One region of the Brevibacillus borstelensis genome, then DNA from elsewhere that is predicted to be linked to it. Evidence: riboswitches for the same ligand, from Rfam matches in the RefSeq annotation. Region 1 holds a riboswitch; the other holds the start of a gene.

Region 1 (5,789 bases):
AACAGGCAGGGCAAAGCGGACTGAATCACTTCATAGCCGTCCTCCAGCTTGCGGTGGACGAGGGCATAGCCTTGCTGCTTGTTTACCTCGACCACCTTTTTCACGCTGGTCAAAGGCGGGATGTCGAGCCGTCTGGCAATGCCCGGTCCTACCTGGCCCGTATCCCCGTCGATCGTCATCTTTCCGCAGATGATCAGGTCGATCGGCTTTTCCTTGGCGATTTTTTCGAGGGCTTTCGTCAGCGCATAGCTGGTGGCCAGCGTATCTGCCCCGGCAAAGGCCCGGTCGGTAATCATGTACCCCTCATCCGCACCGATCTCGATGCATTTCCGGATCGCTTTGACAGCGGGCGGAGGCCCCATGGTCAGGACGGAAACTGTTCCCCCGTACCTTTTTTTCAAGCGGACAGCTTCCTCCACGGCATGCGCATCGTACGGATTCAAAATGGCAGGCGCGCTGGAACGGTCCATCGTATTTGTCTTCGGGTTCATCTTGATGATCTTCGTGTCCGGCACCTGTTTGATACAGGCGACGATATGCAGCATGAAAAACTCCCCCCTTGCAGCCCGGCGGGGCATCGTTTCGATGGCAGCTCTTGCACAGGTTGTCTCTTTTTGACACGACGCTTCGGGCGGCATGTTCATCATTGATATAACGTATTGCTCAGCGCTGTCGAATAGACCAAGAACTGCCAGAAGCGGGGGATCGATCAATTTTTTTCAATCCATTGACAAGCTCGCTTCGCTCCTTATAATTGATTTATAAATCACATATCGTTCGGATGAACCATTCAGGAGAAGACAGATGTCTACCGAAGGGGCAAGGGAACCTTCCCGAAACTCTCAGGTCTAGGAAACTAGTAAAACTGCATGGGGACGAGCCTCTGGAGAGACTCCCTCTTTTTTCAAAAAGAGGATTGGGCACCGAAGGAGCAAATTCGCCGCGGCGAATAATCTCTCAGGTAAAAGGACAGAGTGGACGCTTGGACTTATACAAAAACGGTTAGTAATTTGTCGATAAAAAGCTTTGCTGTCAGTTCTCTCGAAGATATTCGTTCTTCGTATGACGAAGTTTTTTATGTGTTGCAGAAGGTTGAACATTTTACATGTTGCTAAACTTTTCTGCGCCCATCAACAAATGCGGTTTGCCGCCGGTTTTTTGTATTCTTATTTACGTAATTTTGTACGTCCTGCGACCGTCTCCAGAGAACATTTCATTTTCGGGTGAAATGTTTTTTCTTTTTCTCTTCAAAAACAGCAAGGGGGAAACCGAGATGGACATGCTTATGCAATGGTTGGAAATGGTGAATGGATTTGTGTGGGGACTGCCTACGCTGATACTGCTCGTCGGCACTGGGGTAATGCTGACGATCCGCCTTCGAGGGCTGCAGTTCAGAAAGCTGTGGTATGCGCTGCGCCTCGCTTTTGGGAAGCAGCAGGAGCAAACAGCGGCTGGGGACATCAACCACTTTCAGGCGCTGATGACCGCGCTTGCGGCAACGATCGGGATGGGAAATATCGCCGGGGTGGCCACGGCTGTCGCGGTCGGCGGACCGGGTGCTCTGTTCTGGATGTGGATCACAGCTCTGTTCGGGATGGCGACGAAATACGCCGAAGCGATTCTCGCTGTCAAGTACCGCATCCGGCAGGCTGACGGCACTTTTTCCGGCGGACCGATGTACTATTTGGAGAAAGGGTTGAAGCAAAAATGGCTCGCTGTTTTGTTCGCCTTGTTTGGAACAATGGCTTCCTTCGGGATCGGAAACATGGTCCAGTCCCATTCCGTCGCTGAAGCGGTACAGTTGAACTTCTCGATCCCTCCGGTCGCAACGGGGATTGTGCTGGCTGCCTTTACCGCCTTTGTCATCCTCGGCGGCGTAAAAAAGATCGGACAGGTCACCGGCGTCATGGTGCCGTTTATGGCCCTTTTCTATATCGTTGCCGGAATCATTGTCGTGCTCTTTCATGCGGGGCAAGTACCGCAGGCATTGGCAGACATTGTACACGGAGCGTTTAACGGCACTTCGGCTGCAGGCGGCTTTTTGGGAGCGACCGTAGCCATGGCGATCCAAAAAGGGGTTGCCCGGGGTGTCTTCTCCAACGAGGCCGGTCTGGGCAGCGCACCGATCGCAGCCGCGGCGGCAAAAACAGACGAACCGGCCAAGCAGGCGCTCGTTTCCATGACAGGAACGTTTATCGATACGATTCTCGTCTGTACGATCACAGGGCTTGCTTTGGTCACTACGGGAGCCTGGTCCACCGGTATGTCTGGCGTGGAAGCGACTACCTACGCCTTCCAAAGCGTCTTCGGTCAAGCCGGCAGCTACGTGCTGGCCGTTGCCATCATCCTGTTTGCCTACTCCACCATCCTCGGGTGGGCGTATTACGGCGAGAAATGCTTTGAATATTTGTTCGGCAAAGGCTCTGCCAAATACTACCGATTCGTCTGGGTAGTCATGGTCGCTGTCGGAGCAACGATGAAGCTCGATCTGGTCTGGACGCTCTCCGACATCATGAACGGCTTGATGGCAGTGCCCAACCTGATCGGCCTGATCGGACTCTCCGGTGTGGTCGTTGCCGAGACGAAGCGCTTTTTGAATGGGCCTCTGGAGTCGAAGCTGTCACAGTAAATATGCTCGCACCCCAAAATTTTCCCCCTCATAATGAGGGGGTTTTCCTATTTCTGCGGGATTCGTTTTGCGGGACGAGCGCACTTGCGGAGCGGATGCTCCCCCCTCCTCGTGACATTACCGGACTTGCGGAAAAAAGTGTGTATAATAGAAGGCATATCTTCTATGCACGGATCAAACCGGTTGGAGGGCATTGTCATGTTGGAAACATTCGGATTTTCCCATTACGAAAGCAAAGTATATGAGACGCTCGCGGCAAGCGAGTCTCCCATGGATGCCACAATGATCGTCAAGCATTCCGGCGTTCCCAAAGCGAAAATTTACGAAGTGCTGACCCGTCTGGTAGACAAGGGCCTGGTCCTCGATTCTGTGTCGGATAAAAAGAAATGGTATACCGCTCTGCCGCTAAACAGCCTGATCGACAAGCTGACCAGTCAATTTCAGCACGACGTGGAGCGGCTCAAAACCTCTTTGGCCAGCAAGCAGGTACGGGATGACCGGATTTGGAACCTCAAGGTCGACTCCTCCATACGCGCTGAAAGCAAGCACTTGATTCAGCGAGCCGTCAAGTCCATCCGCATCTCCGCCTGGAATGACGATTTTGCCGGATTTATCCCTCTCCTCGAGGAAAAGGAACGGGAAGGCGTAGAAGTGGAAGCGCTGGTGGTCGGAGAGATACAGACAAACCTCAAACGGGTCCACGTCTTAATCCCTTCGGACGAGCACGAGGGATTGGAACGCTTCCAGCTCATCGTAGCGGATCAGGAGGAGATCATGTTTGCCGGAGAAGAAAACGGCAACTGGCAAGCTATTCAGACGAGAGCACAGCCGTTTGTCAAATTCTTCGCCGACTTCTTTTTCCATGACGTAGCATTGGCCCGCATTACGCAAAAGCATTACGACCTGCTTTTTGGAGACGAAGAGATACGGCGCATGCTCATCCGGCTCCGTTACTAACATCATCCATGATTTTTTTCTTGAATGCGCAGACCAAAAAGGTTACCATCATGGTGGTAACCTTTTTCAGGTGCAGAAAGGAGCTCTTCTGTGTGAATCCTCGCGTTTTTATTCTTGCTATTGCAACCTTTGTGGTCGGGACGGTGGAGCTGATCATCGGCGGGACGATGAATCTGATCACCGCAGACCTGAATATTCCGCTTAGCGCCGCCGGGCAGTTGATTACAGTGTTTTCCCTGTCGTTTGCCGTTTCAGCGCCAATCCTAATGCACGTCACACGAAAAATTGCCCGCAAGCGCCTTTATTTGCTGGCCCTGTTCGGCTTTTTTCTGAGCAATGTGCTAGCCGCGCTCAGTCCGGTGTACTCGGTCCTGCTCATCGCCCGGATTCTTTCCGCCTCCTGCGGGGCCCTGCTGACCGTCTTGTCCATTTCAATCGCCACGCAAATCGTCGAGCCTGCCTACCGGGGCCGGGCATTGGGCATCATCTTCATGGGGATCAGCGGCTCTTTGGTGCTCGGTGTCCCGATGGGAATGACACTCGGCAACGCATTTGGCTGGCGTGCTCCGTTTTGGCTCATCGCCGGACTTAGCCTTGTGGCGATGCTCTGCCTCAGCATTATGCTGCCCAATGTTCAAACGCCTCCGGCGATACCGCTGCGGCAACAGCTCGCTTCATTGAAAAGCGAGAAGATCGTCAGCGCCCAGTTGATTACGATGCTGATGCTGACCGGCCATTTGACGCTGTATGCGTACTTTACTCCCTTTTTGCAGGAAACGATGCAGTTGGAAGGAGCCTGGCTCAGTTTTGTCTATCTGCTGTTCGGCGTCGCTGCAGTCATGGGCGGGGGCGTAGGCGGATGGATTTCCGATAAATGGGGGCCGCCCAAATCAATCCTCGTCATCGTTTCGGCCTTCGGGCTGGTGATGGCATCCCTGCCCTTTACCACCGGATCGCTCTACGTATTTTTGATCGTGATGGTGGTGTGGAGCGCACTGAGCTGGGCCATTTCACCCGCCCAGCAGAACTACTTGATCCAGACCTCTCCCCGGACAGCCGACATTCTGCTTGGGTTGAACACCTCTGTCCTGCACGTCGGGATCGCGCTTGGATCGGCTGTCGGAGGCATCGTGATCGAGAAAGCCTCGGTTCAGTACAACGCGTGGGTCGGCGCCTGCTTCGTCCTGGTTTCGCTGGGGTGTGCGGTCTTTTCCATTACCCGTCCCGGTTCCGAAAAGACGACTGCAGACGCTGCTTCAACTATCGACGCCTGAATCGCCAATCAACAAATCAGATCGTCCACAGCCGGCCCGTCCGGCTGCCCAGAAAAAGGCTTTGCGAGCGATGGCCCCGCTCCCGAAGCCTTTTTCTCGTTTCCAGCCGAATCTGGACGGTTCGGCTGGCCCCCTATTGGCATCTTTTCTGCCGAGAAAGCTTCCTGCGCCGGACAGACCGACCTCTTATTCCAGACCATTACAAAAAACGTAACTTTCCATCCTGTCATTCGTATCGATTTATGGCAGATTAAAAAATTGCCAAATATGGTGAATACCATTAAAAAGGGAGCAAGTTTGCCATGCAGCAAAAAAGGACTATAGCCGTCTTTTGACGGTCAATAAGCTTTTGCTACCGTCGAACAATGGATGCCAGGGAAGGAAGCGGATTGCCTTGATCCAGGCCTGATCCGGCAAGCGGGGGAATGGCTGGGAGCCATGCATCGCCTCTCCGCAGAAGACGCCATTCCGTTTACTTCTTTCAGCCCGTGGAGCATGTTCGGCCCAACTGACGATCTCGCTCAAGACGTCTGCACCCTCCAAAAAGCCGTGCAAGCCAGTGAAGCGAATCAAAGCTTGTGGCAGGAGATTTACGCGTTATACGAGAAAAAACGGGCGTTTCTGGAGATATTGTGGCCAGATTTCCCCGCAGAAGCGGTACAAGGGGATTTTTCTCTGAATAACCTGCTCGTGGATGATGACGGCAGCCTGTGCAGCATCATTGACTTTCACCTTGCAGCAAACGATGTCTTTCTCTGTCACTTCGCCGGTGAAGCAGTGTTCTTGGCCTACGAAGCGGACCGGAAGGATGATGACTCCGAAGAGACGGGAGATCTGTACTTTGGCGCATTTGCCGCAGGATATTTCAAAAACCGGCAGCTCCATGATCTGGAACGGGACTGCTTGCAGGATGTGCTCAGGATAAAAAG
Region 2 (5,789 bases), 2.1 Mb from region 1:
GGATTCTCCACTTGTTCGTGACTGCTGAAGTAAAACGCGAGGATATATGAAGATCGGGAAATCTATTTTCGGCAGCGAAACTTTTATTGCGACCCGCCGTATAAAAGGTACAGAAGCTTCTCACTGCATGAAAAAGCAAGGCAATCGATGCGTTGGTAAGGGGAGAATGAGTCCATGTCAATGTTTAAAAAGCTGTTGGCAAGCGTAGGTATCGGGGCTGCCCAAGTAGATGCCCGCCTGGAGAACGATTCGTTGATCCCGGGAGAATGGGTAAGAGGTGAGGTCCACATCACAGGTGGCGATGTTGCACAGGATGTGGACGAAATTTATATGTACGTCGTCACGCATTATGAGCGCGAGGCAAATGATCGCAAGGTAAAGGAAGAATGCACGCTCGGCAAGTACCGTCTTTCTGAACGGTTCGTGCTGAACCCGAAGGAAAAGAAGGTCATTCCGTTTTCCTTCCAGCTTCCGTACGAGACTCCGCTTACGATGGGACGGCAGCCTGTGTACCTGCGTACCGGACTGGACATTAAAAATGCCATCGATCCGGGAGATTCAGACTTCATCGAGGTTCGGCCGCATCCGCTGATGGAAAAAGTGCTGGACGCGATTCAGTCTCTCGGCTTTCAATTATTCAAAGTGGATTGCGAATACAATCGTCATCTCGGGCGCTCTTACCCATTTGTGCAGGAGTTTGAGTTCCGTCCGACAGGCCCCTACCGCAGCCGACTGGAGGAGCTGGAGGCCGTCTTTTATTTGAAGGAGGGAGAACTGGAGGTTCTTCTGGAAATGGACAAACGAGCTCGCGGTTTTCTGGGAGCCTTTCAGGAAGCCTTCAATCTGGACGAACGCTACGCCCGTTTCCGGCTGACCCAGGCTGATTTGCATCGACCGGTCTCGGCGATTGCCGAAGGGATCGAAGAAATCATCCGTCGGAATATTCACTAGCAAAAGGCCAAGCCACGCTCTGAAAAAACCAATACGCATTTGACAAAAACACGCGGGAGTGTGAACGGCACCCCATTTGTTAGGCACAGCTAACATTTGGAGGTGCAGTTCAATTCCCGCGTTTTTATAACGATATGGGAGCTCGCCCACGGTCTGCCCAATCAATCATCCATGAAGAAGCGAACGGTTTGCAATCTTTGCTAACAATCTTCCGAACATCCGACAATCGAGAGCAGAATAAACAGCACCAGAATAAGACCGATACCGTTAAACCCGCCGCTCTTGAACAGACTACTCATGCAAGCATCCTCCTTTGTTTGAATGCGTTCCCTGCTATCGTATTTACGGGCGGGCCTTTCGGTGTTAGGGCGACTACCCATTTTGGGCGACAGGCCGCAGACTGGATCATTCTCAAGAACAATTGATATTCTATTCGAAATATTATTGACAATGTTGAATCCCTTGACGTATGATTCGAAGTAATTGCATAGAGCGGATGACGATTGTGGGAGAGACCGGACCGAAGCGCCCGGCACCGAAGGAGCAAGTCCCAAAAATCCTTGGGAAAGAATCTCTCAGGTACAAGGTACCACAATTGGACGCACCTCTGGAGAGAGCGAACAGCCACCCAAGGGGAAGACTCCCGTGTCAGGAGTTAAACTCTCAGGTAAAAGGACAGAGGAGAGGTAGATTACGTGCTATCTATCTTTCCCTTGTCCTTTTTTGCGTTCGGGAAAGATGGGAGCCAAGGGAGGAATATCGATGAGCTTGCAGGATCACGACAAGGAAATTTTTGAAGCGATCGAAGCGGAACGCCAGCGCCAGCTCGGGACGCTGGAGTTGATCGCATCGGAAAACTTTGTGAGTCAGGACGTTTTGGACGCCATGGGATCGGTTCTGACCAACAAGTATGCGGAAGGCTATCCCGGAAAGCGGTATTACGGCGGCTGCGAGCACGTGGATGTAGTCGAACGCTTGGCGATCGAGCGAGTATCGAAGCTGTTTGGAGCAGCCTATGCCAATGTCCAGCCTCACTCCGGCGCACAGGCGAACACGGCCGTGTTCTTTTCGCTGCTGCAGCCGGGAGATACCTTCATGGGAATGAATCTGTCGCACGGTGGCCATCTGACGCATGGAAGTCCGGTCAGCCTCTCGGGAAAGTGGTTTAATGTCGTGGCATACGGGGTCCGCGAAGAGGATCACCTGATCGATTATGACGAAGTGGAAGCGATTGCCCGCCGGGAAAAGCCGAAGATCATCATCGCAGGCGGCAGCGCCTATTCGCGGACGCTTGATTTCGCCCGCTTTCGCGAGATCGCCGAGCAGGCAGGAGCAAAGCTGATGGTAGACATGGCTCATATCGCCGGCTTGGTGGCGGCGGGCGTGCATCCTTCGCCCGTTCCCCATGCTGACGTCGTGACAAGTACCACGCATAAGACGCTGAGAGGACCGCGTGGCGGCATTGTGTTAACGAATGACGAGGAGATCGCAAAGGGCGTAAACAAAGCGATATTCCCAGGTATTCAGGGCGGGCCGCTGATGCATATCATAGCGGCAAAGGCAGTCTCTTTTAAAGAAGCGCTGCAGCCCGAGTTCAAGAGCTACGCGGAGCAAGTGGTGAAAAACGCAAAGGTTCTCGCCGAGACCTTGCTCGAAGAAGGAGCGAGACTGGTTTCGGGGGGCACGGACAATCACCTGCTGCTTCTCGACGTTCGCGTCTTCGGACTGACAGGAAAGGAAGCGGAGCGGCTGTTGGAAGAAGCGGGCATCACTGTCAACAAAAACACGATTCCGTTTGATCCGGAAAGCCCGTTTGTCACCAGCGGGATTCGCATCGGCACTGCCGCTGCCACCACAAGGGGCATGAAAGAAGCGGAAATGAAGACCATCGGACGATCGATTGCTGCTGTTCTGAAAGGAAAAGGAGATCCGTCCGTTCGAGATACGATCAGTCAGTTATGTGCTGCCTATCCGCTTTACAGTCGCGCTTCAGTTTTGCGCTGACGGAGGCTGGCGATGATTTACAAATTGAGCAACCCGGCGGAAGTAAGCGAATTGCTTTCTGCAGAACAGTACATGGCGTTTGTTTCAGAAGAGTAGGAAGCGGCTCCTGCGGGAATGGTGGAACGGACAGGTCCTTTATGGCATAAACCATAAGGGGCCTGTTCTTTTATTGTCTATTTTTTGATTTGCATGTATAAGCCGGGATTTTTCTGACAATACTGCGACTATACATAACCGCAAGGAGGAAAAAATGGAATGAATTTACTGGAGAAAACTAGAAGGATTAACGTCATGCTGCAAAAGACGATGGGAGGAAGCGGGGTAGGGTATCATGATCTGGCTCGGCTGCTGGCTGATGTGATTGGCGCGAACGTCTACATCGTGACGGCAGACGGGACGATTCTCGGAAACGGGGTTCGGGAGGATTTTGGCATCGGACAGGGGCAGGACGGCCGGTCAGGCGCAATGCTGCCATACGGCTACAATCAAAAGCTTTTGGAAGTCAATCAGTCTCTGGCCAATGAGGGGGTACAAAGCCCGTACAGCATGGTACCAGAGGAGCTGTTGCCGCTCTTCCCGCAAATGATGACGACCATCGTTCCGATCAACGCAGGCGGAAGCCGTTTGGGTACCCTCGTATTGCTGCGGGCTTACGGCACTTTTGAAACAGAGGATCTGATCCTGGCCGAAATCGGGGCAACCGTAATCGGCATGAAAATTGTCCGTCAGCGCACGGAACAAATTGAAAATGAAGTTCGCGACAAGACCTTTGCCAAAATCGCGCTTTCCTCCCTTTCCTACAGTGAGCAAATCGCCATCGAAAAAATCATGGAACAGCTCGATGCCAAAGAAGGCCTGCTCGTCGCAAGCCAGTTGGCCGATCAGGCCGGACTGACCCGTTCCGTCATCGTCAACGCGCTCAGAAAGCTTGCCAGTGCAGGTGTGCTGGAATCCCGTTCTCTCGGGATGAAAGGGACCTACATCAAAGTATTGAACGACAAATTCCCGTCCGAATTGGCGAAGTGGAAGACGTCCTAAAGCGAAAATGCCCAATCCAATGCGGATCGGGCGTTTTTCTTTTTGCAGGTGATGGAAAGAGGCAGGAGGGGAGCGTGTGTGCCGGGCGCGCAGAACGCTCTGAACGCCCCGAACGCTTTGAACGCTCTGAACGCTCCAAAGGCTCCAAACGCCCCAAACGCCCCGAACGCGCCTGCCTCCCTTGCCCCGGTCAAACAGACAGCGTGGTTTGCGGTTTTTCTTGCTCCTGCTGCTTTTTGGCACCTTGCTGAGCCCATAGCGGATGCTGCTCCGCCTCCCTAAAGTGGCGAAACAGGATCAGACTCATCCCGAGCAAGCCGACAGCAATTCCGCCGACGAGAAGCAGCGTACCGGCTTCCAACATCTTTGTTTCAAGCAGGAATGAGCAAAGGGCATAGCTGACCGGACCGAGTCCGATGGACATCGTTGTCAGCAAAGACATGACTCTGCCCAACATGTGGGCGGGGACGATGGTCTGAATGTAGGTGATCAAAGGGATGTTGGTCATCGCCATCGTTATTCCCACAAGCAGCATCATCGACAGACCGAACGGCAGAACATGCATAAAGGAAACGGCAAGGATGCCTGCCCCCATCAGACCGAGGAAGAACGGAAGCAGCAGAAAGCGTCCGCGAAAGCCATTGCAGGCGCCGGTAATGACTCCGCCAATGATCGTGCCGACTCCGAGAGAAGTGCTCAGAGAGCTGTAAGCATTGCTGTCCCAGCCCAATTGCTTGACGAGGAGCGGCAGCCCCATGTTGACAGGACCTGAGAACATCATGTTTACGACCAGCGAGGTTCCGAAGATGATCATCAGCACCGGGATGGTTTTGGCAAAGAGGATTCCTTCAAAAATCTGCCGGAAAAAGGAGGGTTCTTTTGTTTGGCGTGAGGTGTCAATTTCCTCTGCCGGCTCCAGACGAAGGGTAGAAATGATCAGTGTACCGATGAAAAAGGCGGCTGCCATGACAAGAAAGGTCGCGGGATAGCTGGTCAACCGCATCAAGAGCGCTGCCGTGAGCGGACCGCCGACAAGGCTGATCTGCTGTGCGATTTCCATAAGGCTGTTGGCGGGAGCAAGCTGCTCGCGGGAGACGACAAAAGGCAGGACGCTGCTTCTCGCAGGCCAGAAGAAAGCGTCGACGGTACCGAACAGGAAGGCTGTGAGATACGCGGCATAAGGCAGCCAATGACCGGTTTCCTGCAGCAGCAGCAAGCCGAAGGCGCCCAGGACAACTCCGCGGGCCAGGATGGAGCCAAACATGATCCACTTTCGGTTGTACTTGTCAGCCGCGACGCCCCCCACCAGCATAAAGAGCAGGCGCGGGATGGACATGCACATCAGTGTCGTCCCGAGAACCGCTTCTGATCCGGTCTTGTCGACGATAAACCAGGACAAGGCGATAAAAAAAGCGCCGTCAGCCAACGCTGAGATCAGATTGCCGATCCAGAGGCGGAGAAACTGGCTGTTGCGCCAGAGAACCGGATTAGGTGACGGAGTTGCCGTCATCGTCATTGGCGTCAGCCCTCCTGCTAATTTTTCCGACTGTCGTATCGTTGATAAATTCATAGCCGTCCGGCAGCGACTCGTCTTCCGCTACGTAAACGCGTTCATTCGTCATAAAGCCGACGTGGACGAAATAAAATACTTCATTCGTATCTTCGATTTCCCCCGCGGCAATCCGGCGCAGGTGTCTTTCCTCAATATCGCCCAATTCCTTCAGGAGCTCGCGGTATTTGTCCAGCCATGCGTTGATTTCATCCCGCGGGCCTTTTATCTCGCCATTGCAGCCAAA

The links. A riboswitch is a leader RNA that binds a small molecule or an ion and turns the genes downstream of it on or off. The one in region 1 is predicted to bind glycine.
Region 2: linked by a shared signal. The riboswitch ahead of glyA (serine hydroxymethyltransferase) and the one ahead of V5G20_RS19650 (alanine/glycine:cation symporter family protein) in region 1 are both predicted to bind glycine.

Annotation. Positions count from the first base shown of each region.
Region 1 covers NZ_CP144922.1:4,077,076-4,082,864, forward strand. The annotation lists gene V5G20_RS19645 (electron transfer flavoprotein subunit beta/FixA family protein) at 1-545, opposite strand, end outside; glycine riboswitch at 874-983, shown strand; gene V5G20_RS19650 (alanine/glycine:cation symporter family protein) at 1,274-2,629, shown strand; gene V5G20_RS19655 (TrmB family transcriptional regulator) at 2,828-3,586, shown strand; gene V5G20_RS19660 (MFS transporter) at 3,679-4,860, shown strand; gene V5G20_RS19665 (phosphotransferase) at 5,230-5,789, shown strand, end outside.
Region 2 covers NZ_CP144922.1:1,955,728-1,961,516, forward strand. The annotation lists gene V5G20_RS08900 (hypothetical protein) at 1-50, shown strand, start outside; gene V5G20_RS08905 (sporulation protein) at 175-951, shown strand; gene yjcZ (sporulation protein YjcZ) at 1,152-1,250, opposite strand; glycine riboswitch at 1,448-1,553, shown strand; gene glyA (serine hydroxymethyltransferase) at 1,714-2,955, shown strand; gene codY (GTP-sensing pleiotropic transcriptional regulator CodY) at 3,211-3,993, shown strand; gene V5G20_RS08925 (MFS transporter) at 4,184-5,509, opposite strand; gene V5G20_RS08930 (ArsR/SmtB family transcription factor) at 5,481-5,789, opposite strand, start outside.